Regions from separate parts of the Citrobacter sp. CFNIH10 genome, predicted to be linked through region 1. Evidence: predicted binding sites of a transcription regulator. Region 1 holds the regulator's gene; each other region holds the start of a gene.
The links. The regulator PurR, encoded in region 1, represses purine synthesis genes. The targets are predictions, from matches to a motif close to CANGCAAACGTTTGCNTG.
Positions count from the first base shown of each region.

Region 2: carA (glutamine-hydrolyzing carbamoyl-phosphate synthase small subunit) is a predicted target of PurR. The motif match lies at 4,586-4,603, and genes of this name have one in related genera.
Region 3: purT (formate-dependent phosphoribosylglycinamide formyltransferase) is a predicted target of PurR. The motif match lies at 3,248-3,265, and genes of this name have one in related genera.

Region 1 is NZ_CP026216.1:3,660,726-3,668,078, reverse strand. Features, by position in the region: gene C2U53_RS21545 (C40 family peptidase) at 1-596, shown strand, start outside; gene sodB (superoxide dismutase [Fe]) at 723-1,304, shown strand; gene C2U53_RS21535 (MFS transporter) at 1,351-2,517, opposite strand; gene C2U53_RS21530 (YnhF family membrane protein) at 2,685-2,774, opposite strand; gene purR (HTH-type transcriptional repressor PurR) at 3,068-4,093, shown strand; gene punR (DNA-binding transcriptional activator PunR) at 4,090-5,022, opposite strand; gene punC (purine nucleoside transporter PunC) at 5,134-6,339, shown strand; gene cfa (cyclopropane fatty acyl phospholipid synthase) at 6,632-7,353, shown strand, end outside.
Region 2 is NZ_CP026216.1:304,361-311,713, forward strand. Features, by position in the region: gene carB (carbamoyl-phosphate synthase large subunit) at 1-3,199, opposite strand, end outside; gene carA (glutamine-hydrolyzing carbamoyl-phosphate synthase small subunit) at 3,218-4,366, opposite strand; gene dapB (4-hydroxy-tetrahydrodipicolinate reductase) at 4,824-5,645, opposite strand; gene C2U53_RS04730 (LacI family DNA-binding transcriptional regulator) at 5,779-6,786, opposite strand; gene C2U53_RS04735 (class I mannose-6-phosphate isomerase) at 6,974-7,353, shown strand, end outside.
Region 3 is NZ_CP026216.1:4,218,281-4,225,633, reverse strand. Features, by position in the region: gene edd (phosphogluconate dehydratase) at 1-1,252, shown strand, start outside; gene kdgA (bifunctional 4-hydroxy-2-oxoglutarate aldolase/2-dehydro-3-deoxy-phosphogluconate aldolase) at 1,288-1,929, shown strand; gene purT (formate-dependent phosphoribosylglycinamide formyltransferase) at 2,035-3,213, opposite strand; gene C2U53_RS24335 (ISL3-like element ISKox3 family transposase) at 3,388-4,608, shown strand; gene yebG (DNA damage-inducible protein YebG) at 4,669-4,959, shown strand; gene yebF (protein YebF) at 5,033-5,386, shown strand; gene C2U53_RS24320 (tellurite resistance TerB family protein) at 5,481-6,140, shown strand; gene ptrB (oligopeptidase B) at 6,229-7,353, shown strand, end outside.

The sequences.
Region 1 (7,353 bases):
AGAAAAAAATCACCGCCTCTGCCAAAACCAGCAAAACAGCCAGTCGCAAAAGTAAAACCGTCGCTGCGAAAAAGACAGCCGCTGTCAGCTGGAGTGAAAAGTGCACCCCGCGTAAAGGACACAAGCCGACGTGTGTGAAAGTGAAGAACACGGCGTCAGGAAAGATTGCGGATGCCCATAAAGTGAAAGTGCAAAAAGCGACCAGCACGGCGATGAACAAATTAATGAGTCAGATTGGCAAGCCGTACCGCTGGGGTGGTACGTCTCCGCGCACCGGTTTCGATTGCAGCGGTCTGGTTTATTACGCTTATAAAGATCTGGTTAAATTCCGTATTCCGCGCACAGCAAATGAAATGTATCACCTGCGTGATGCCGCACCGATTGATCGTGGGGAATTGAAAAATGGCGATCTGGTGTTCTTCCGCACTCAGGGACGTGGTACTGCCGATCACGTCGGCGTTTATGTCGGCAACGGCAAATTTATTCAGTCACCGCGCAGCGGTCAGGAAATCCAGATCACATCGCTCAGCGAAGATTACTGGCAACGCCACTATGTCGGCGCTCGCCGGGTCATGACGCCCAAAACCATTCGTTAAAACTTTACCCTGTTGTTAACGCAACAGGGTAAGTTCATCTTTTGTCTCACCTTTCAATTTGCTACCCTATCCTTACGCACAATAAGGTTATTGCGCGAAATACTATTAATAATAAGGAGAGAAGCAATGTCGTTCGAATTACCTGCACTACCGTATGCCAAAGATGCGCTTGCGCCGCACATTTCCGCCGAGACGCTGGAATATCACTATGGCAAGCACCATCAGACCTATGTCACCAACCTGAACAACCTGATCAAAGGCACCGCCTTTGAAGGGAAATCACTGGAAGAGATCGTACGCAGTTCGGAAGGCGGCGTGTTCAATAACGCTGCTCAGGTCTGGAACCACACGTTCTACTGGAACTGCCTGGCACCGAATGCTGGTGGCGAGCCAACCGGCGAACTGGCTGACGCGATTGCCGCCTCTTTCGGCAGCTTTGCCGAGTTCAAAGCGCAATTTACCGACGCGGCGATCAAAAACTTCGGCTCTGGCTGGACCTGGCTGGTTAAAGGAAAAGAGGGCAAGCTGGCTATCGTTTCCACCTCCAACGCTGGCACGCCGTTGACCACCGACGCCACGCCGTTGATGACCGTCGACGTATGGGAGCATGCATACTACATTGACTACCGCAATGCGCGTCCTGGCTACCTGGAACACTTCTGGGCGCTGGTAAACTGGGAGTTTGTAGCGAAGAACTTCGCCGCGTAAAAAAGATAACGCAGAAGGGAATCCCTTCTGCGTTTTTGTCCTGCCGTTAACTGGCGACGCACACCTGTTCAGGTTGTTTTCTCGCCGAGATAAACACCAGCAACAGCGCCATACCCGCCACAATCGCCCCCATCACAGGAACAAAGCTGTAACCTAATCCGCCTGAAATGACGGCCCCGCCAGCCGCAGCGCCCAGCGCATTTCCAAGGTTAAACGCGCCAATGTTCACGGAAGATGAGAGACCCGGCGCTTCATGAGCCACACGCATGACGCGCATTTGTAACGGAGGGACGACCGCAAAGGTTGCCGCCCCCCAGACCACCATGCTGACCGCCGCGCCCAGTTCATTCTGCGCCAGGAAAGGGATCGCCAGCATAATTACCATCAGCAGCAGCAAAAAGCCCTTCAGCGTGCCGTTAACCGAGCGATCGGCCAGTTTCCCTCCGAGGTAGTTGCCAATGGAGAAGCCCACACCGATCAGAACCAGCATCCCGGTCACAAAGGCCGGTGTCGCATGGGTGATGCTTTGCAGAACAGGCGAAATATAGGTATAGAGCGTGAACATGGCGCCCGCTCCCAGTACGGTAGTCAGTAGCGCGGAGAGCACCTGAGGACGCATCAGCACCGCCAGCTCTTTTTTCACTTCCGGGCGCGCCCCGGCACCGCCTTTTGGCAATGATAAGAAGAGACTCAACATCGAGATAACCCCCAGCCCCGCTGTCGCCATAAACGACATTCGCCAGCCGATGGTTTCACCCAGCCAGGTCGCCGCCGGCACACCGCCGATATTGGCGATGGTCAGCCCCATAAACATGGTCGCAACGGCGCTCGCCTGTTTGTGCTTCGGCACCACGCTTGCCGCCACCACCGAGCCCAGGCCGAAGAATGCGCCGTGGTTAAGGCTGGTTAAAATACGTGACAACATCAGCGTGGTGTAATCCGGTGAAATCGCCGAGAGCACGTTACCGAGCGTAAAGATAGCCATCAGAAAAATGAGCGCATTACGGCGTCCGCGATGTGACAGCAACAGCGTCATCAACGGCGCGCCGACCATCACGCCGACCGCATAGGCACTAATCAGCATACCTGCCGCGGGAATAGACACATCAACGCCACGCGCGATGACGGGCAGCAGACCCATTGGCGAGAATTCGGTGGTACCGATGCCAAACGCACCAATGGCCAGCGCCAGTAACGGATAATTGATTTTCATGCAGTGATGACTCCGGCTCTTCGCGACAGGGCGCGATGCTTAACAAAGAGTCAAAAGCATGACATCAATCACAAAAAAAGAGAAGTTAACAAAAATACAAAAGACTTTTGCAAATTCAATAACAATATGGCGGGAGGTTCGAGGGAGCAGGAACTCCCCCGAGGGGATCAGTGCAGTGCCGCCGTCAGGCCGCCCGCAACGATTAAAGCCAGGACAATAAACGTGGTCACTAATGAAAATTTCAGATCGGTGCTCATCAACTTTTCTCCTTTTTATACCCACACAAAAAGTGATATAGCGCATTTTTACACACTTGAGTGTAAAAATCTCCCACGATTTAGAGTGATATGTGCTTTTAATACTTCCCCTTTTCGTAAAGATCAGACAAAATTCGACGCTTACTTGATTAGCGTACCGGCCATTGACCCCTTCCTGACGTTCCGTGTCGTTTCCCGGCGTGCCGCAGCCCTGACGTTGGGCACAGGATGAGTAAAGGCAAACGTTTACTTGGCGTAATTTAATGTTCAGGTTGGGTCTGGAGTGAGATTTAATGGCAACAATTAAAGATGTAGCGAAGCGCGCAAACGTTTCCACTACAACCGTGTCACACGTAATTAACAAAACGCGTTTCGTCGCTGAAGAAACACGCAATGCAGTGTGGGCGGCAATCAAAGAATTGCACTATTCCCCCAGCGCGGTTGCCCGTAGCCTGAAAGTTAACCATACCAAATCTATCGGTTTGCTGGCGACGAGCAGCGAAGCCCCCTATTTTGCTGAAATTATTGAAGCGGTTGAGAAGAACTGCTTCCAGAAGGGCTATACCCTGATCCTCGGCAACGTCTGGAACAACCTGGAAAAGCAGCGTGCCTATCTGTCGATGATGGCGCAAAAACGCGTTGATGGCCTGCTGGTAATGTGTTCCGAATACCCCGATCCCCTGCTCTCGATGCTGGAAGAATATCGTCATATCCCAATGGTGGTGATGGACTGGGGCGAAGCCAAAGCCGACTTCACTGATACGGTGATTGATAACGCCTTCGAGGGCGGCTACATGGCAGGCCGTTACCTCGTCGAGCGTGGACATCGCGAAATTGGCGTGATCCCAGGACTGATGGAGCGTAACACCGGCGCAGGCCGTTTGGCCGGATTTATGAAAGCGATGGATGAAGCGCTGATTAAAGTGCCTGAAAACTGGATTGTTCAAGGCGACTTCGAGCCGGAATCCGGCTACCGCGCCATGCAGCAAATTCTGTCGCAGGCGCATCGCCCAACGGCGGTCTTCTGTGGCGGCGATGTCATGGCGATGGGCGCCCTTTGCGCCGCTGATGAGATGGGTCTGCGCGTCCCGCAGGACGTGTCGCTGATTGGCTACGACAACGTGCGCAACGCCCGCTTCTTTACACCAGCGTTGACCACCATCCACCAGCCGAAAGATTCACTGGGTGAGACGGCCTTTAATATGTTACTGGACCGTATCGTCAATAAACGCGAAGAGTCGCAGTCTATTGAAGTCCACCCGCGCCTGGTGGAGCGCCGCTCCGTGGCGGATGGCCCGTTCCGCGACTACCGTCGTTAAGCCTCTTCTGCGGGAGTCTCATCGGGCTCCCGCAGCCACTCTTTGTTCAGCGTTTCACTGTCTCCCAGATAATCCAGCAGCCAGATCAGCGCAGGTGACATATCATTCTGCTGCCAGGTCAGGCAACAGGCCGCATCCGGGAAAGGATTCTCCAGATTTAACGCGACCCACTGCCCCTTGTTGAGATACGGCTTGGCGAAATGTGTCGGGACCATGCCGACACAGAGTCCGGCGCTGATACAAGTCGCGGAAGAATCCCAGTCCGGCACCACCACCCGCTTCTGATTGTCCAGCAGCCAGGTCACGCGTTTCGGCAGCGTGCGGGAGGTATCTTCCAGCACCAGCGACGGCCAGTTGCGCAACGTGTCATCGCTTAACGGCCCGCTCATGGCGGCCAGCGGATGCGTACTGGCAACGACACAACACCAGCTCAGCTTACCCATATCGCGGAAAGTGTATCGTCCGCCAACCGGGATCGCCTGGGTTGCCCCGATGGCGAGTTCGACCCGACCATCTGACAGCGCGTCCCACACGCCATTAAACACCTCCTGGAAGACCAGTAGTTCCACGTCATCAAAGTGGCGGTAGAAATCGACGATCAATTGCCGCGTGCGTTCCGGGCGCACGATATTGTCCACCGCAATGGGGAGTTGCCCACGCCAGCCGTTAGCGATCTGCTGACACTGTTGACGCGTGATCTGCATTTTTTTGATGACAGAGCGGCCTTCTTTCAAAAACCAGGCGCCCGCCGGGGTTAACACCACATCACGATGGCGACGTTCAAAAAGCGGGACGGCCAGCCACTCTTCCAGTTGGCGAACCGTATAGCTGACCGCTGAAGGCACCCGGTGCAACTCCTGGGCCGCGGAACTGAAGCTCCCGTTGCGTGCCACGGCATCGACCACTTCCAGCGCATATTCTGACCACATAATCTGCCTACAAAATTTTTGAATGCAATAAACAAATATTACCGTTTCACAAGCCCAAATTCACTCCCTACACTCTGCGCCAGTGTGATTAATCAAAATTAGAGTACAACTATGCAACCAGGAAAAGGGTTTTTAGTCTGGCTGGCAGGGCTCAGCGTGTTGGGTTTTCTGGCAACCGACATGTATTTGCCCGCTTTTGCCGCCATTCAATCTGACCTGCAAACACCGGCCTCTGCCGTCAGCGCCAGCCTGAGTCTGTTTTTAGCAGGCTTTGCCGTCGCCCAACTGCTGTGGGGACCCCTCTCTGACCGTTATGGCCGTAAACCGATCCTGTTGCTGGGTCTGTCTGTCTTCGCCCTCGGTAGCCTGGGTATGCTGTGGGTGGAGAGCGCAACGGGCCTGTTAGTACTGCGTTTTATTCAGGCCGTGGGAGTCTGCGCGGCGACCGTCATCTGGCAGGCGCTGGTTACCGATTACTATCCTTCTCATAAAATTAACCGCATTTTCGCGACCATCATGCCGCTGGTCGGGCTGTCTCCTGCACTGGCGCCGTTATTAGGCAGTTGGATTCTGACCCATCTTTCCTGGCAGGCGATCTTTGCCACGCTGTTTTTCATCACGCTGCTGCTGATGCTGCCCGCCCTGTTTTTAAAGCCCACCACCCGGGCTCGCGATGACAGCAAGGACAAACTGACGTTCACCACCCTGCTGCGTGCGAAAGCGTACCGCGGCAACGTCCTGATTTACGCCGCCTGTTCTGCCAGCTTCTTTGCGTGGTTGACCGGTTCCCCGTTTATTTTGAGTGAAATGGGCTACAGCCCGGCGGTGATTGGGCTGAGCTACGTACCGCAGACCATTGCTTTTCTGATTGGCGGCTATGGCTGTCGCGCCGCGTTGCAAAAATGGCAGGGACAACAGCTCCTGCCCTGGCTGCTGGTTATCTATGCGCTGAGCGTGGTGGCAACCTGGGCGGCAAGTTTTATCCATCACATCACGCTTGCAGAGATCCTGATCCCCTTCTGCATAATGGCGATTGCCAACGGGGCTATTTACCCGATTGTGGTTGCCCAGGCGCTGCGTCCATTCCCGCAGGCGACGGGTCGTGCCGCAGCCCTGCAAAATACCCTGCAGTTGGGTCTGTGCTTCCTGGCAAGCCTGGTCGTTTCCTGGCTTATCAGCACACCGCTGTTGACCACGACCAGCGTGATGTTGTCTACGGTGGTACTGGCTGGACTGGGCTATAAGATGCAACTGCATCCTTCTAACGACTGTGCGCAGCATGATAATTGCGGGATTGCCCACAGCGAATCCCATTGATATCACTCATAATCACCGTTAATTAGTCGGCTAACAATTTTTGGTTGTATCATCGTTTTTTGAGGCCTATACTAAATTTCGGTTGTTAAAAATTACGATAATTATTATGTGTTAACGGGAACCGGAGCGTTCCCGGTTCCCCATGGATGGCCTTTTCGGCAAGGGGTCCTCCCTTCCTCTGTTCTACGTCGGATAATAGACTCGCGGAATGTTTCCGTGAGATTTCTCACAAAGCCCAAAAAGCGTCTACGCTGTTTTAAGGTTCTGATCACCGACCAGTGATGGAGAAACTATGAGTTCATCGTGTATAGAAGAAGTCAGCGTACCGGATGACGACTGGTACCGTATCACTAACGAATTATTAAGCCGCGCGGGCATTGCCATCAACGGCTCTTCACCAGCAGATATACGCGTTAAAAACCCCGATTTTTTCAAACGCGTTTTACAAGAGGGGTCGCTCGGTCTGGGTGAGAGTTACATGGATGGCTGGTGGGAATGCGATCGGCTGGACCAGTTTTTTAGCAAAGTTCTGCGAGCAGGACTGGAAAACCAACTTCCCCATCATTTCAAAGATACCCTCCGCATCGCGGCCGCTCGCCTGTTCAATCTGCAAAGTAAAAAACGAGCGTGGATCGTCGGTAAAGAACATTACGATCTCGGCAACGATCTATTCAGCCGTATGCTCGACCCCTTTATGCAGTATTCCTGCGCGTACTGGAAAGACGCGGATACTCTGGAGGCGGCGCAGCAGGCCAAACTGCGGTTAATCTGCGAGAAATTGCAACTGCAACCCGGTATGCGTGTGCTGGATATTGGCTGCGGCTGGGGGGGGTTATCGCACTATATGGCGACGCATTACGGCGTCAGTGTGGTTGGCGTGACGATTTCAGCCGAGCAGCAGAAAATGGCTCAGGCCCGCTGTGCCGGGTTGGATGTGTCGATTCTGTTGCAGGATTATCGTGATTTGCACGATCAGTTTGACCGCATTGTCTCGGTAGGCATGTTTGAGCACGT
Region 2 (7,353 bases), 1.9 Mb from region 1:
CCTGAACGGAGATGACTTTCTCTGTTGCATCGGCATTCAGCGCCATCGCGGTGGCAAAGCCGCCGTTCAGCGTGGTGTCGTAGTGCACTTTGTACTGTAGTGCGCTACGGCGAATCACCCTGGAGTCTTCAATGGCGCGACGCCCTGCGGTGGTGTTGATGATGTAGGTGTATTCGCCATTCTTGATACGGTCCTGAATGTGCGGACGACCTTCATGCACCTTGTTCACCAGACGTGGGTTGATACCGGCTTCACCCAGCACAATCGCGGTACCGTGGGTGGCGTCCAGTTCAAAGCCCTGCTTCAGCAGTTTCGCCGCCAGGTCAACCACGCGCTCTTTGTCGCCTTCACGTACGGAGAGCAGCGCTCGGCCCTGTTTTTTCATGGTAGAACTGCTGCCCAGTTGCGCCTTGGCGAACGCTTCCGCAAAGGTACGCCCCACGCCCATCACTTCCCCGGTGGAGCGCATTTCTGGCCCTAACAGCGGGTCGACGCCCGGGAATTTGTTGAACGGCAGCACCACTTCTTTCACCGAGTAGTACGGCGGGATAATTTCTTTGGTCACGCCCTGTTCGGTCAGCGATTTACCGGCCATCACACGCGCCGCCACTTTCGCCAGCGGTACGCCGGTCGCTTTAGAGACGAACGGTACGGTACGCGCCGCACGTGGATTCACTTCAATCAGGTAGACTTCGTTATCTTTCACTGCAAACTGGACGTTCATCAGACCGCGAACCTGCAGTTCGAAGGCCAGTTTCTGTACCTGCTGGCGCATCACATCCTGAATTTCCTGGCTCAGCGTGTAGGCCGGCAGAGAACAGGCAGAGTCACCCGAGTGGACGCCCGCTTGTTCGATGTGTTCCATGATGCCGCCAATCAGCACCATTTCACCGTCGCAGATGGCGTCAACGTCCACTTCAACCGCGTCATCCAGGAAGCGGTCGAGCAGAACCGGCGCGTCGTTGGAAACGCTAACGGCGGTCTGGAAGTAGCGGCGCAGATCAGCTTCGTCGTAGACAATTTCCATCGCCCGGCCGCCCAGCACGTAGGACGGACGCACCACCAGCGGATAGCCAATCTCTTTCGCTTTTTCGACAGCCTGTTCGATGGCTGTCACGGTGGCGTTGGCCGGTTGTTTCAGCTTCAGACGGTCCACCGCATGCTGGAAACGCTCACGGTCTTCTGCGCGGTCAATTGCGTCCGGGCTGGTACCAATAACCGGTACGCCTGCTGCTTCCAGCGCACGCGCCAGTTTCAGCGGAGTCTGGCCGCCGTACTGCACGATCACGCCCTTCGGCTTCTCAATGCGCACGATTTCCAGCACATCTTCCAGCGTGACCGGCTCAAAGTAGAGGCGGTCGGAAGTGTCATAGTCAGTAGAGACCGTTTCCGGGTTACAGTTGACCATGATGGTTTCGTAACCGTCTTCGCGCAGCGCCAGAGAGGCATGTACGCAGCAGTAGTCAAATTCGATCCCCTGGCCGATACGGTTTGGACCGCCGCCAAGCACCATGATTTTGTCGCGGTCAACGGACGGGTTCGCCTCGCACTCATCTTCATACGTGGAGTACATGTAGGCGGTATCGGTGGCGAATTCTGCCGCGCAGGTGTCCACACGCTTGTAGACCGGGTGCAGATTGTACTGGTCGCGCAGTTTGCGAACTTCCGCTTCACGGACACCGGCCAGTTTAGCCAGACGCGCATCGGCGAAGCCTTTGCGTTTCAGCTGGCGCAGGAAGTCTGGAGTCAGGCCGTTAATGCCCAGCTCTGCCACTTTCTCTTCCAGACGCACCAGCTCTTCAATTTGAACCAGGAACCAGCGGTCAATGTTGGTCAGGTTGAACACGCCGTCAACGGAGAGGCCCGCACGGAAGGCATCGGCGATATACCAGATACGCTCAGCGCCCGCGTCTTTCAGTTCGCGGCGGATTTTCGTCAGCGCTTCCGGGTCATCCAGGCTCACTTTCGGGTCAAAGCCGGTGGCGCCCACTTCCAGACCGCGCAGCGCTTTTTGCAGAGATTCCTGCTGGCTGCGGCCAATCGCCATCACTTCGCCGACCGATTTCATCTGGGTCGTCAGACGGTCGTTAGCACCAACGAATTTTTCGAAGTTAAAGCGTGGGATTTTAGTGACCACGTAGTCGATGGACGGTTCGAACGATGCCGGGGTACGACCGCCAGTGATGTCATTCATCAGCTCATCAAGGGTGTAACCCACCGCCAGTTTCGCCGCCACTTTCGCAATCGGGAAGCCGGTGGCTTTTGACGCCAGCGCGGAGGAACGGGATACGCGCGGGTTCATTTCGATCACAATCAGGCGACCGTTTTTCGGGTTCACCGCGAACTGCACGTTTGAACCGCCGGTTTCTACGCCGATTTCACGCAGTACCGCCATCGAGGCGTTACGCATGATTTGATATTCTTTGTCGGTCAGCGTCTGGGCCGGAGCCACAGTGATGGAGTCACCGGTGTGAATGCCCATGGCGTCGAAGTTCTCAATAGAGCAGACGATGATGCAGTTGTCGTTTTTATCACGCACCACTTCCATCTCGTACTCTTTCCAGCCAATCAGCGATTCATCAATCAGCAGCTCGTTGGTTGGGGAGAGATCCAGACCGCGAGTACAAATTTCTTCAAACTCTTCGCGGTTGTAGGCGATACCGCCGCCGGTGCCGCCCATGGTAAAGGACGGGCGGATGATGCACGGATAGCCGACGTCAGCCGCTACCGCCAGCGCCTCTTCCATCGTATGGGCAATGCCCGAACGCGCGGTGTCGAGACCGATTTTCTTCATCGCGATATCGAAGCGACGACGGTCTTCGGCTTTATCAATCGCATCGGCGGTCGCACCAATCATGGTCACACCGAATTCGGCCAGCACGCCCTGGCGCTCCAGTTCCAGCGCACAGTTCAGCGCCGTCTGACCGCCCATGGTCGGCAGCACCGCGTCCGGGCGCTCTTTCTCAATAATCTTGCGCACGACTTCCCAGTGAATCGGCTCGATGTAGGTCGCATCGGCCATTTCCGGGTCGGTCATGATGGTCGCGGGGTTGGAGTTCACCAGAATGACGCGGTACCCCTCTTCACGCAGCGCTTTACACGCCTGCGCGCCGGAGTAGTCAAACTCACACGCCTGACCGATAACAATCGGACCCGCGCCCAGAATCAGGATACTTTTTATGTCTGTACGTTTTGGCATGGCTCTCTTAACTCCTGATTATTTCGCGGACTGACGGTAAAGCTCAATTAACTCGATAAAGTGGTCGAACAATGGCGCGGCATCGTGAGGACCCGGGCTCGCTTCCGGGTGGCCCTGGAAGCTGAATGCCGGTTTGTCGGTGCGATGAATCCCTTGCAGGGTGCCATCGAACAGCGACTTGTGGGTCACACGCAGATTGGCCGGCATGGACGCTTCATCCACCGCAAAGCCGTGGTTCTGGGCCGTAATCATCACCGTATTGTTGTCGATATCTTTGACCGGATGGTTACCACCGTGGTGACCGAATTTCATCTTCACGGTTTTTGCCCCACTCGCCAGCGCCAGCAGCTGATGGCCTAAGCAAATGCCAAACACCGGAATATCGGTCTCGAGGAATTTCTGAATTGCGTCGATAGCGTAATCGCATGGCGCCGGGTCACCAGGGCCGTTCGACAGGAAGATCCCGTCCGGATTCATCTTCAGCACATCTTCTGCCGACGTTTTTGCCGGGACAACCGTCAGGCGGCAGCCTCTGTCCACCAGCATGCGCAGAATGTTGCGCTTGGCGCCAAAGTCATAGGCGACAACATGGAACGGCAGTTCGTCTTCTTTCTTTGCTTCCGGCAGGTCGCCCGCCAGCGTCCAGCTCCCCTGGGTCCAGCTGTAAGATTCCGTGGTGGTCACTTCTTTGGCAAGATCCATGCCGTTCAGGCCCGGGAAGGCTTTCGCTTTTTCCAGCGCCAGCGCCGCATCCGGGTTATCGCCCGCGATAATGCAACCATTTTGCGCCCCTTTCTCGCGCAGCAGACGCGTCAGCTTACGGGTATCGATATCGGCAATCGCCACAATGTTATGGCGTTTCAGGTAAGAAGAGAGGTCTTCGGTATTGCGGAAGTTGCTCGCAATCAGCGGCAGGTCACGAATGACAAGGCCTTGCGCATGGACCTGGGAGGATTCTTCATCGGCGGCATTGGTGCCGACATTACCGATATGGGGATAAGTAAGAGTAACGATTTGGCGGGAATAGGAAGGATCAGTGAGGATTTCTTGATAACCGGTCATTGAAGTATTGAAAACGACTTCCCCAACCGCCGAACCTGTTGCCCCTATGGCCCGACCGTGAAACTGGGTTCCGTCTTCCAGAACCAATAGCGCTGACTTAATCAAAACACCCTCCAGAGAATATTCACTCACTTTATTTGCATATTAATGCATTCGCATAGCATGAATCAATGCAAATTTGCTTACCCGTGGATTTCTGGCAAACGGCGGCATTCTGGAGATAAGGCAGGCAAAAGTCAACTTAAAGGCGGTATTTTTTATATTCTTTTGCGACTCAGGATGAAATCAACGGATTTAACAGGCAAAAAGATCAGCTAACCCTGGCAGGAAAACGCTTGCGTGAACAATTATGCGTAGAAAATAGTCTCAGGCTTCGAAAAAGTGGACCACTTGGTCAAAATTTACATTCAGGCAACGTAAAAAAGAGAGAAAAGATAGATTTTTACGCCATTTGTAATGAAAGCAATCTGTAACAGGTAAAATAAAAGGGCAATAAAAATATTGCCCCCTGTAATCAATGCATTGAGATTACAATAACCACATCACGAAAGGTAATAATTAACTATAAATTGTTGAGATCAAGGACATCTCGCATATCAAAAAGACCATTTTTCTTTGCACTAACCCAAAGTGCCGATCTCACCGCACCATTGGCAAAAGTCATACGGCTGGACGCTTTGTGGGTGATTTCGACACGTTCGCCGATATCGGCAAACATGGCGGTATGTTCGCCCACAATGTCCCCGGCGCGGACGGTGGCAAAGCCAATTGTTCCCGGCACGCGTTCGCCGGTGTAGCCTTCGCGACTGTAGACGGCGCATTCTTTTAGATCTTTATCCAGCGCATGGGCAATCGCCTCCCCCATCGCCAGCGCGGTGCCTGACGGCGCGTCAACTTTATGGCGGTGGTGAGCTTCAATGATTTCAATGTCGGTATAGTCGCCCATCACCTTCGCCGCCTTTTCCAGCAGCTTAAGCATCACGTTGACACCGACGCTAAAGTTCGCCGCGAAGACAATGCCAATGTCCTGCGCGGCATCGCGAATCGCCTGTTTTCCCGCATCGTCAAAACCGGTGGTGCCAATGACCATCCCTTTGCCATGCTGACGACAAAACGCCAGATGATTCAGCGTGCCTTCCGGACGGGTAAAATCGATGAACACATCGAAATCATCTTTTACTGCCTCAAGGCGACTTTGCACGGTAACGCCGGTTTTCCCGACACCCGCCAGTTCTCCGGCATCGCTGCCCAGCAGTGACGATCCCTCGCGCTCAAGCGCCGCACCAAGCGCAACGCCATCCATCTGCAGCGCTGCCTGAATTAACTGGCGGCCCATACGGCCACCCGCGCCCGCTATCGCGACACGGACCTGTGCATCATGCATAGTTATTCTCTTACGTTAAAATGATGTAAATCGTTTTCAGATTAACCAGCACGTCGTCATGCCGCTAGCCAAAAACGTCGATAATTAGAATTTAATGATAAACAGCGAGAGATATCAGTAAAAGACATGACGATCAGCGAAAACCACATGATTCTCTGACCACCAGTGCCGGAGGCAGAATAATGCGTTTCGCCGGCTCATCGTTCCCCTGAATACGACTGTAAAGTAACTCTCCCGCCTTACGACCAATCTCTTTTGCCGCGACCGACACGGTGGTCAGCGCAGGCTGAACCAACGCCGCTTCGGTAATATCATCGAACCCGACTAATGCAAAGTCGCGCCCGGGTTCACGCCCCATTTTACGTAGCGCCTGCATTACCCCCAACGCCACAATATCCTGATAACACACCGCGGCGGTAATTTGTGGATGTTGCATCAGCAGAGACTCCGCCACTTTCGCGCCATCAATCTGGCTGGCCTGAGTGGCAACGATCCACTGCGGATTCGGTGAAATGCCATATTCCAGTAGTGTGCTGGTAAATCCGCCAATGCGCTGCGCCCGGCTCCCTGAATTCGGGCTGCCGCCGATGAAGGCGATATTTTTGTGCCCCAGTTTAACTAAATGGGTCGTTGCCATTTGCGTCCCGAGAAAATTATCGGTGCCGACAAAATCAAAGTCCGGATCGCTAAGCGGGCGAACCACCATGATAGCGGGAATATTACGCCGTTTAAGCGCTTCAAAGAACGAGGTCGGTGTTTCCCGCGCCGCGCAGAGCACCATACCGCAGGCGTTATTGCGCATCAGGGAATCAACAAACTTTTGCTGGCGCTCGCCGGACTCTTCGCTGTTCGCCAGAAACAACAGCAGATCGTGCCGCTCCATTTCATGACTGAGCCCCGCCGTCATCTCGCCATAAAATGGGTTAGTAATATCATGCAACAAGAGCCCGACCTGATTGCTGCTGCGATTACGCAAATTCGCTGCGGTCTGGTTATAGACATAGCCAGAATCATCCAGCGCTTTAAGTACGCGTTCACGCGTTGCCTGTGAAATACGCCCCCGATTACGCAGTACCATCGACACGGTCGCCGTGGAGACGCCAGCGCGTTCCGCAACCTGCGCCAGGGTAATGGTTGTCATGACTTCTCCTGTTTCTCGCAAAGGTTAATCGAATAACCTCACTAATGTGCCAGTACGTGTGATTCTCATCACGCTGATGAGCTTTTTACCGCCCTGGTTTCTGATTATGGCGGGTTAATCGCGTTAACCACCCTATGAAAATAAGGTTAATCGATTAATCTTTAATTAGCCAACACGGAGAGAGAAAATGCGTACAACCTATAATAAATTCCCTGAGGTTTATGTTCAGGGCTATGACGACGAGGCCTGGCAAGGCTGGGCGTCGGTCCATTCGGTACTTCGCAGCCGGGTTTCTGAATCGCCTAAAACCGTACTGATTATCGATTGTTATCCGGGCGTGCGACTGGATGAGCTGGAGCAACACCTCTTCGCCGCGCTAAACGCCACCGTAGTGATTAATGTTGAATCCGCGCGACGGGATGAGCAGGCGCTGCATGCGTTGTTGGCGCGTAATCTGACCGATGACCGCGTCTTTGGCGTTCTCTCCTGTCACCATCTTGATGAGTTTTTTGATCCCGACAAGCTCAACCGGATGCGTCAACAGATTGAAGCCATCCCCGAAGGTCT
Region 3 (7,353 bases), 560 kb from region 1:
TAAAGAGAAAGTCCGCATTCGTCAGCTTTATGCTGAAGGTAAAGTTGATCGTATGGCGCTTCTGGAGTCTGAAGCCGCCTCCTATCATGCGCCGGGCACCTGCACGTTCTACGGTACCGCGAACACCAACCAGATGGTGGTGGAGTTCATGGGGATGCAACTGCCGGGGTCCTCGTTTGTTCACCCGGATGCTCCGCTGCGTGAAGCGCTGACGGCAGCAGCAGCGCGCCAGGTGACGCGTCTGACCGGTAACGGTAACGAATGGATGCCGATCGGCAAAATGATTGATGAAAAAGTGGTGGTGAACGGGATTGTCGCGCTGTTGGCGACCGGCGGTTCAACGAACCATACCATGCACCTGGTGGCGATGGCCCGCGCTGCGGGTATCCAGATTAACTGGGATGACTTCTCTGACCTCTCCGACATCGTGCCGCTGATGGCGCGTCTCTATCCTAACGGCCCGGCGGATATTAACCACTTCCAGGCCGCGGGCGGTGTGCCGGTCCTGATGCGTGAACTGCTGAACGCGGGTCTGCTGCATGAAGATGTCAACACCGTAGCTGGTTACGGCCTGAAGCGCTACACCCTGGAACCGTGGCTGAACAATGGCGAACTCGACTGGCGTGAAGGCGCGGCCAAATCGCTGGACAGCAATGTCATTGCTTCCTTTGACCAGCCGTTCTCTCATCATGGTGGCACTAAAGTGCTGAGTGGTAACCTCGGTCGTGCGGTTATGAAAACGTCCGCCGTACCGGCCGAGAATCAGGTGATTGAAGCGCCGGCCGTTGTTTTTGAAAGTCAGCATGATGTCCTGCCGGCCTTTGAAGCGGGTCTGCTGGACCGTGACTGCGTGGTGGTTGTGCGTCATCAGGGACCAAAAGCGAACGGAATGCCAGAATTACATAAACTCATGCCGCCACTTGGTGTATTATTGGACCGTCGTTTCAAAATTGCGTTGGTTACTGATGGTCGACTTTCCGGTGCGTCCGGTAAAGTGCCTTCAGCCATCCATGTAACCCCGGAGGCCTATGATGGCGGACTGCTGGCAAAAGTACGCGATGGCGACATTATTCGGGTGAACGGACAGACAGGTGAATTGACGCTGTTGGTTGATGAGGCGGAGCTTGCCGCTCGCCAGCCGCATATCCCGGATCTGAGCGCATCGCGCATCGGTACGGGGCGTGAAATGTTCGGCGCGCTGCGTGAACAGTTGTCCGGCGCAGAACAGGGCGCAACCTGTATTCATTTTTAAGGCATATTTTGTAATCAGGCGAGAGAAAAACTCTGATGAAAAACTGGAAAACAAGTGCAGAAGCAATCCTGACCACCGGCCCGGTTGTCCCGGTGATCGTAGTGAATAAACTGGAACACGCTGTGCCGATGGCAAAAGCGCTGGTTGCGGGTGGGGTGCGCGTACTGGAAGTGACGTTACGTACCGCCTGCGCGATGGATGCTATCCGCGCTATCGCCAAAGAGGTTCCGGAAGCCATTGTGGGTGCGGGTACGGTGCTGAATCCGCAGCAACTGGCTGAGGTTACTGCAGCCGGTGCGCAGTTCGCTATCAGCCCAGGTCTGACCGAGCCGCTGCTGAAAGCGGCAACCGAAGGCACGATCCCGTTGATTCCTGGCATCAGCACCGTTTCTGAACTGATGCTGGGTATGGACTACGGCCTGAAAGAGTTCAAATTCTTCCCGGCAGAAGCCAATGGCGGCACTAAAGCGCTGCAGGCCATTGCCGGTCCGTTCTCTCAGGTGCGTTTCTGCCCGACTGGCGGCATCTCTCCCGCTAATTACCGCGATTACCTGGCACTGAAAAGCGTGCTGTGCATCGGCGGCTCCTGGCTGGTGCCGAATGACGCGCTGGAAGCTGGTGACTACGATCGTATCACCAGACTGGCTCGCGAAGCGGTTGAAGGCGCGAAGCAGTAAGCTACCCATGTGTAAGCCGTAGGCCCGATGAGACGCGTTAGCGCCGCCATCGGGTTTTGCCGGATGGTGGCATGACTGCCTTATCCGGCCTACGGCTGCTGTTGTTTACCCAGTCACTTTCACCTGCGCGGCGGCGTTCTTCGCGCGTTCAATAGCGTCATCAACGTTGTCTGCCGTTGCCAGCGCCACACCCAGGCGACGCGATCCTTCAATTTCCGGCTTACCGAAGAAACGGACCTGCACACCGGCACCGACGGCGGCCTGAACATTGCCAAACGTCACGTCCTGACTGGTCAGTTGCGGTAAAATCACTGCAGAAGCTGCCGGACCATACTGACGAATGGCCCCCACGGGCAGTCCGAGGAAAGCGCGTACATGCAGGGCAAACTCCGACAGATCCTGAGAGATCAGCGTCACCATGCCGGTATCATGCGGGCGAGGGGAGACCTCGCTGAAGATGACCTCATCCCCGCAAACAAACAGCTCCACGCCAAACAGACCGTGACCACCCAGGGCTAATACCACTTTACGGGCAATGTCCTGAGCGCGTTCCAGCGCCAGTGCGCTCATCTGTTGCGGCTGCCAGGATTCACGATAATCGCCATCTTCCTGGCGATGACCCACCGGTGCACAGAAATGGACGCCATCGACCGCGCTGACGGTGAGCAGGGTGATTTCAAAATCAAACTTCACAACCCCTTCGACGATGACCCGACCGGCACCCGCGCGACCGCCCTGTTGGGCATAGTCCCAGGCTTGTGCCAGCTGCGCTTCGCAACGAATAAAACTCTGCCCCTTGCCGGATGAACTCATCACCGGTTTGACAATGCAGGGATAACCAATTTCAGCCACGGCGTCGCGGAAGGTGGCTTCACTGTCGGCAAAACGGAAGGTTGATGTGGGCAGTGCCAGTTCTTCTGCCGCCAGGCGGCGAATACCTTCACGATTCATCGTGAGTTTTGTCGCGCGCGCGCAGGGCACGACGTTCAACCCTTCCTGTTCCAGCGCCACCAGCATATCCGTGGCAATGGCTTCAATCTCTGGCACGATATAGTGCGGTTTTTCCAGCTCCACTACGCGACGAAGCGCGTCGCCATCCAGCATATTAATGACGTGAGAACGATGTGCGACATGCATGGCCGGTGCGTCGGCATACCGGTCCACCGCGATCACTTCCACGCCGAGACGCTGGCACTCGATGGCCACTTCTTTACCCAGTTCACCAGAACCCAATAACATCACCCGAGTTGCTGCCGGACGCAGCGCTGTGCCTAATATCGTCATGAAAATATCCCCCAACAAATTTGGCCGCAGTATATACGAAAACGTTTGCGTCTGTCTTTATTGCCAGGTTGATTTCAGCGGTGAAATAGAATATACTGTACATAAATGGGTCTTCCCTTGTTGTGGTGGCTGAAGGCATGATAATGGTGTATTTAATCGCCAGAGGTCACCGCCATGGACGAAAAGTCCCTCTACGCTCATATTCTCAACCTGTCCGATCCGTGGCAGGTAAAGTCCCTTTCTCTCGATGAAAATGCCGGTTCTGTTACTGTCACTATTGAGATCGCTGAAAACACCCGGCTAGCCTGTCCGACCTGCGGTAAATCCTGTTCTGTTCACGATCACCGTCATCGTAAATGGCGCCATCTTGATACCTGCCAGTTCACCACTATTGTTGAAGCCGATGTTCCACGAATTATGTGTCCGGAGCATGGCTGCCTGACGTTGCCTGTTCCGTGGGCTGGCCCCGGAAGCCGGTATACGTTGCTATTCGAATCGTTCGTTCTCTCATGGCTGAAAATCAGCACCGTTGATGCTGTCAGGAAGCAACTTAAGCTCAGTTGGAATGCGGTTGACGGCATTATGACCCGGGCAGTTAAGCGAGGTCTTGCCCGGATAAAAAAGCCATTATCCGCCCGTCATATGAATGTGGATGAGGTCGCCTTTAAAAAAGGACATCGTTACATAACGGTGATCTCCGATCGCGATGGTCGGGCGCTGGCCTTAACGGATGATCGCGGCACAGAGAGTCTTGCCGGCTATCTTCGCACGCTCACTGATGGGCAGTTGCTGGCTATCAAAACGCTCTCAATGGACATGAACGCGGGCTATATAAGAGCAGCGCGTATCCACTTACCCAGTGCGGTTGAGAAAATCGCCTTTGACCGCTTCCATGTGGCGAAGCAACTGGGCGAGGTAGTTGATAAAACCCGTCAGAATGAACATCCGCACCTCCCTGTTGAAAGCCGACACCAGGCAAAAGGAACCCGCTTCCTGTGGCAGTACAGCGATAAGTGGATGACCGAATCCCGGCAGGAAAAGCTGATGTGGCTGCGTGCACAGATGAAGCTGACGAGCCAGTGCTGGGCGCTGAAAGAGCTGGCAAAGGATATCTGGAACAGGCCATGGAGCGAGGAAAGACGGAGTGACTGGCAGAGATGGTTGGCGCTGGCGGCTAACAGTGACGTTCCCATGATGAAAAATGCCGCGAAAACGATAGGAAAAAGGCTGTACGGGATCCTGAATGCGATGCGACACAGTGTCTCAAACGGAAATGCGGAGGCACTTAACAGCAAGATCAGGCTGCTGAGGATAAAAGCCAGGGGATACCGAAACCGGGAGCGCTTTAAACTGGGGGTGATGTTCCACTACGGAAAGCTGAATATGGCGTTCTGAGCCTTCCCACCATGATCGGGGAAGACCCACATAAATACAGTAATATTGAGAGGCTGCAACATGGCGGTTGAAGTTAAATACGTAGTCATTCGGGAAGGTGAGGAAAAAATGTCATTTACCAGCAAAAAGGAAGCCGATGCGTATGACAAGATGCTGGATACGGCGGATCTACTCGACACCTGGCTTGAACAGTCCCCGCTAACGCTGGAAGACGAACAGCGTGAAGCGCTGTCGCTGTGGCTGGCCGAACAAAAAGAGGTGCTGAGCACCATCCTCAAAACCGGCAAGTTGCCTTCTCCGCAGGTGGTTGATAATGACGCCGCTGCCGGGGACGATACGCAGGCGGCCTGAATCTGACTTGCGCTCCTGACGTTTTGTACCATGCTTTTCCCTGTATCACTGTGCTATGGAGAAAGGGAAAAGTATGAAAAGAACGGGCGTGTTAGCCTGCTTGCTGTTGTTATGCACCAGCGTATCGGTGTCTGCGGCAGGCACGGACAGTAAGACGGTTAAGTTCCTTAACTGTGAAGGTCTGGATACCGAGGGTATTGCGGCGAGCGTTAAGCGCGATTATCAGCAGAATCGCATTGCGCGTTGGGCCGACGATCAAAAACATGTGGGTCAGGCCGACCCGGTGGCATGGGTTAATCCAAAAGAGATCACCGGTGGCGAGGGTAAGTGGGTAGTACCGCTGACCGTGCGTGGGAAAAGTGCGGATATTCATTATCTGGTGAAGGTCGACTGCAAGGCCGGCACGGCGGAATATCGTTCGCAATAGCACGAACATTTGCGCATCTTTAGCGCTGACAGACATTTCCTGACATCCCCTCGGGTACGCTTTGACAATTCATTGTCAGTACTTGAGGGGCAAAATGGCTAACTGGCTTAATCAATTACACTCTCTTCTCGGGCAAAACGGATCGTCCTCCTCTTCTTCAGGTGAACAGGGATTAAGTAAGCTGCTGGTACCCGGCGCGTTGGGTGGTCTGGCGGGGTTACTGGTCGCTAACAAATCCTCACGCAAACTGCTCAGCAAATATGGCACCAGCGCGCTGTTGGTCGGCGGCGGTGCGGTAGCGGGGACGGTCTTGTGGAACAAGTACAAGGATAAAATCCGTGCGGCGCATCAGGGTGAACCACAGTTCGGCGCGCAAAGTACGCCGCTGGATGTGCGCACCGAACGGCTGATCCTGGCGCTGGTCTTCGCCGCGAAAAGTGATGGCCATATCGATGCCAACGAGCGGGCGGCAATCGAACAGCAACTGCGTGAAGCAGGCGTAGAAGAGCAGGGGCGCGTTTTCATTGAACAGGCGATTGAGCAGCCGCTCGATCCTCAGCGCCTTGCGCAGGGGATCCGCAACGAAGAAGAGGCGCTGGAGATCTATTTCCTCAGCTGTGCGGCGATTGATATCGACCACTTTATGGAGCGCAGCTACCTGAACGCGCTGGGTGATGCGCTGAAGATCCCACAGGATGTCCGTGATGGTATTGAGCAGGATTTGAAACAGCAAAAACAGGCATTACCTGGCTAACGAAATACCGCGCGCAGCATGTTTCGCTTGCATCATTCGTGACTTTTGCCACCCTTAGAGGATGTATAAAGACGAAAGAAACAGACACATGCTGCCAAAAGCAAATCGTATCCCTTACGCCATGACGGTCCATGGCGACACGCGCATTGATAACTACTACTGGCTGCGGGACGACACGCGCTCGCAGCCCGAGGTGCTTGACTACCTGCAACAGGAAAACCGCTACGGACATCAGGTTATGTCTACGCAGCAAGCCTTACAGGATTGTGTGCTAAAAGAAATTATCGATCGCATTCCTCCCCGCGACACCTCTGCGCCATACGTGAAGAACGGTTATCGCTATCGCCATCTCTATGAACCCGGGTGTGAGTACGCCATTTATCAACGCCAGTCTGCACTGAGTGAGGAATGGGATGACTGGGAAACGCTGCTTGATGGCAACAAACGGGCGGCACACAGTGAGTTCTACACTCTGGGACGACTGGCGATAACGCCGGATAACACCATTATGGCGCTGGCGGAAGATTATCTTTCGCGCCGCCAGTACGGGATCCGTTTTCGCAATCTGGAAAACGGTAACTGGTATCCGGAGATGCTGGATAATGTGGCTCCCGAATTTGTCTGGGCAAATGATTCCCTGACCTTTTACTACGTCCGTAAACATGCCACGACGCTCTTACCTTACCAGGTCTGGCGTCATACCGTCGGCACGCCCTCAGCCGATGACGAGCTGATTTACGAAGAAAAAGACGACACTTTCTACGTCAGCCTGCACAAAACGACGTCGCAACATTACCTCGTCATTCATCTGGCGAGCGCGACGACCAGCGAGGTTTTACTGCTGGATGCTGAACTGGCTGATGCTGAACCTTTCATATTTCTGCCGCGCCGCAAGGACCACGAATACAGCCTCGATCACTATCAACATAAGTTTTATCTGCGTTCGAACCGCGAGGGTAAAAATTTTGGTCTTTATCGCACCCGTGTGCGCGATGAGAAACAGTGGGAAACGCTGATCCCGGCCCGTGAAGCGATCATGCTGGAAGGGTTTACGCTTTTTACCGACTGGCTGGTAGTGGAAGAGCGCCAGCGTGGCTTAACCAGCCTGCGGCAGATCAATCGTAAAACTCGAGAGGTGGTGGGGATTGCCTTCGACGATCCGGCTTATGTCACCTGGCTTGCGTACAATCCGGAACCGGAAACCTCACGCCTG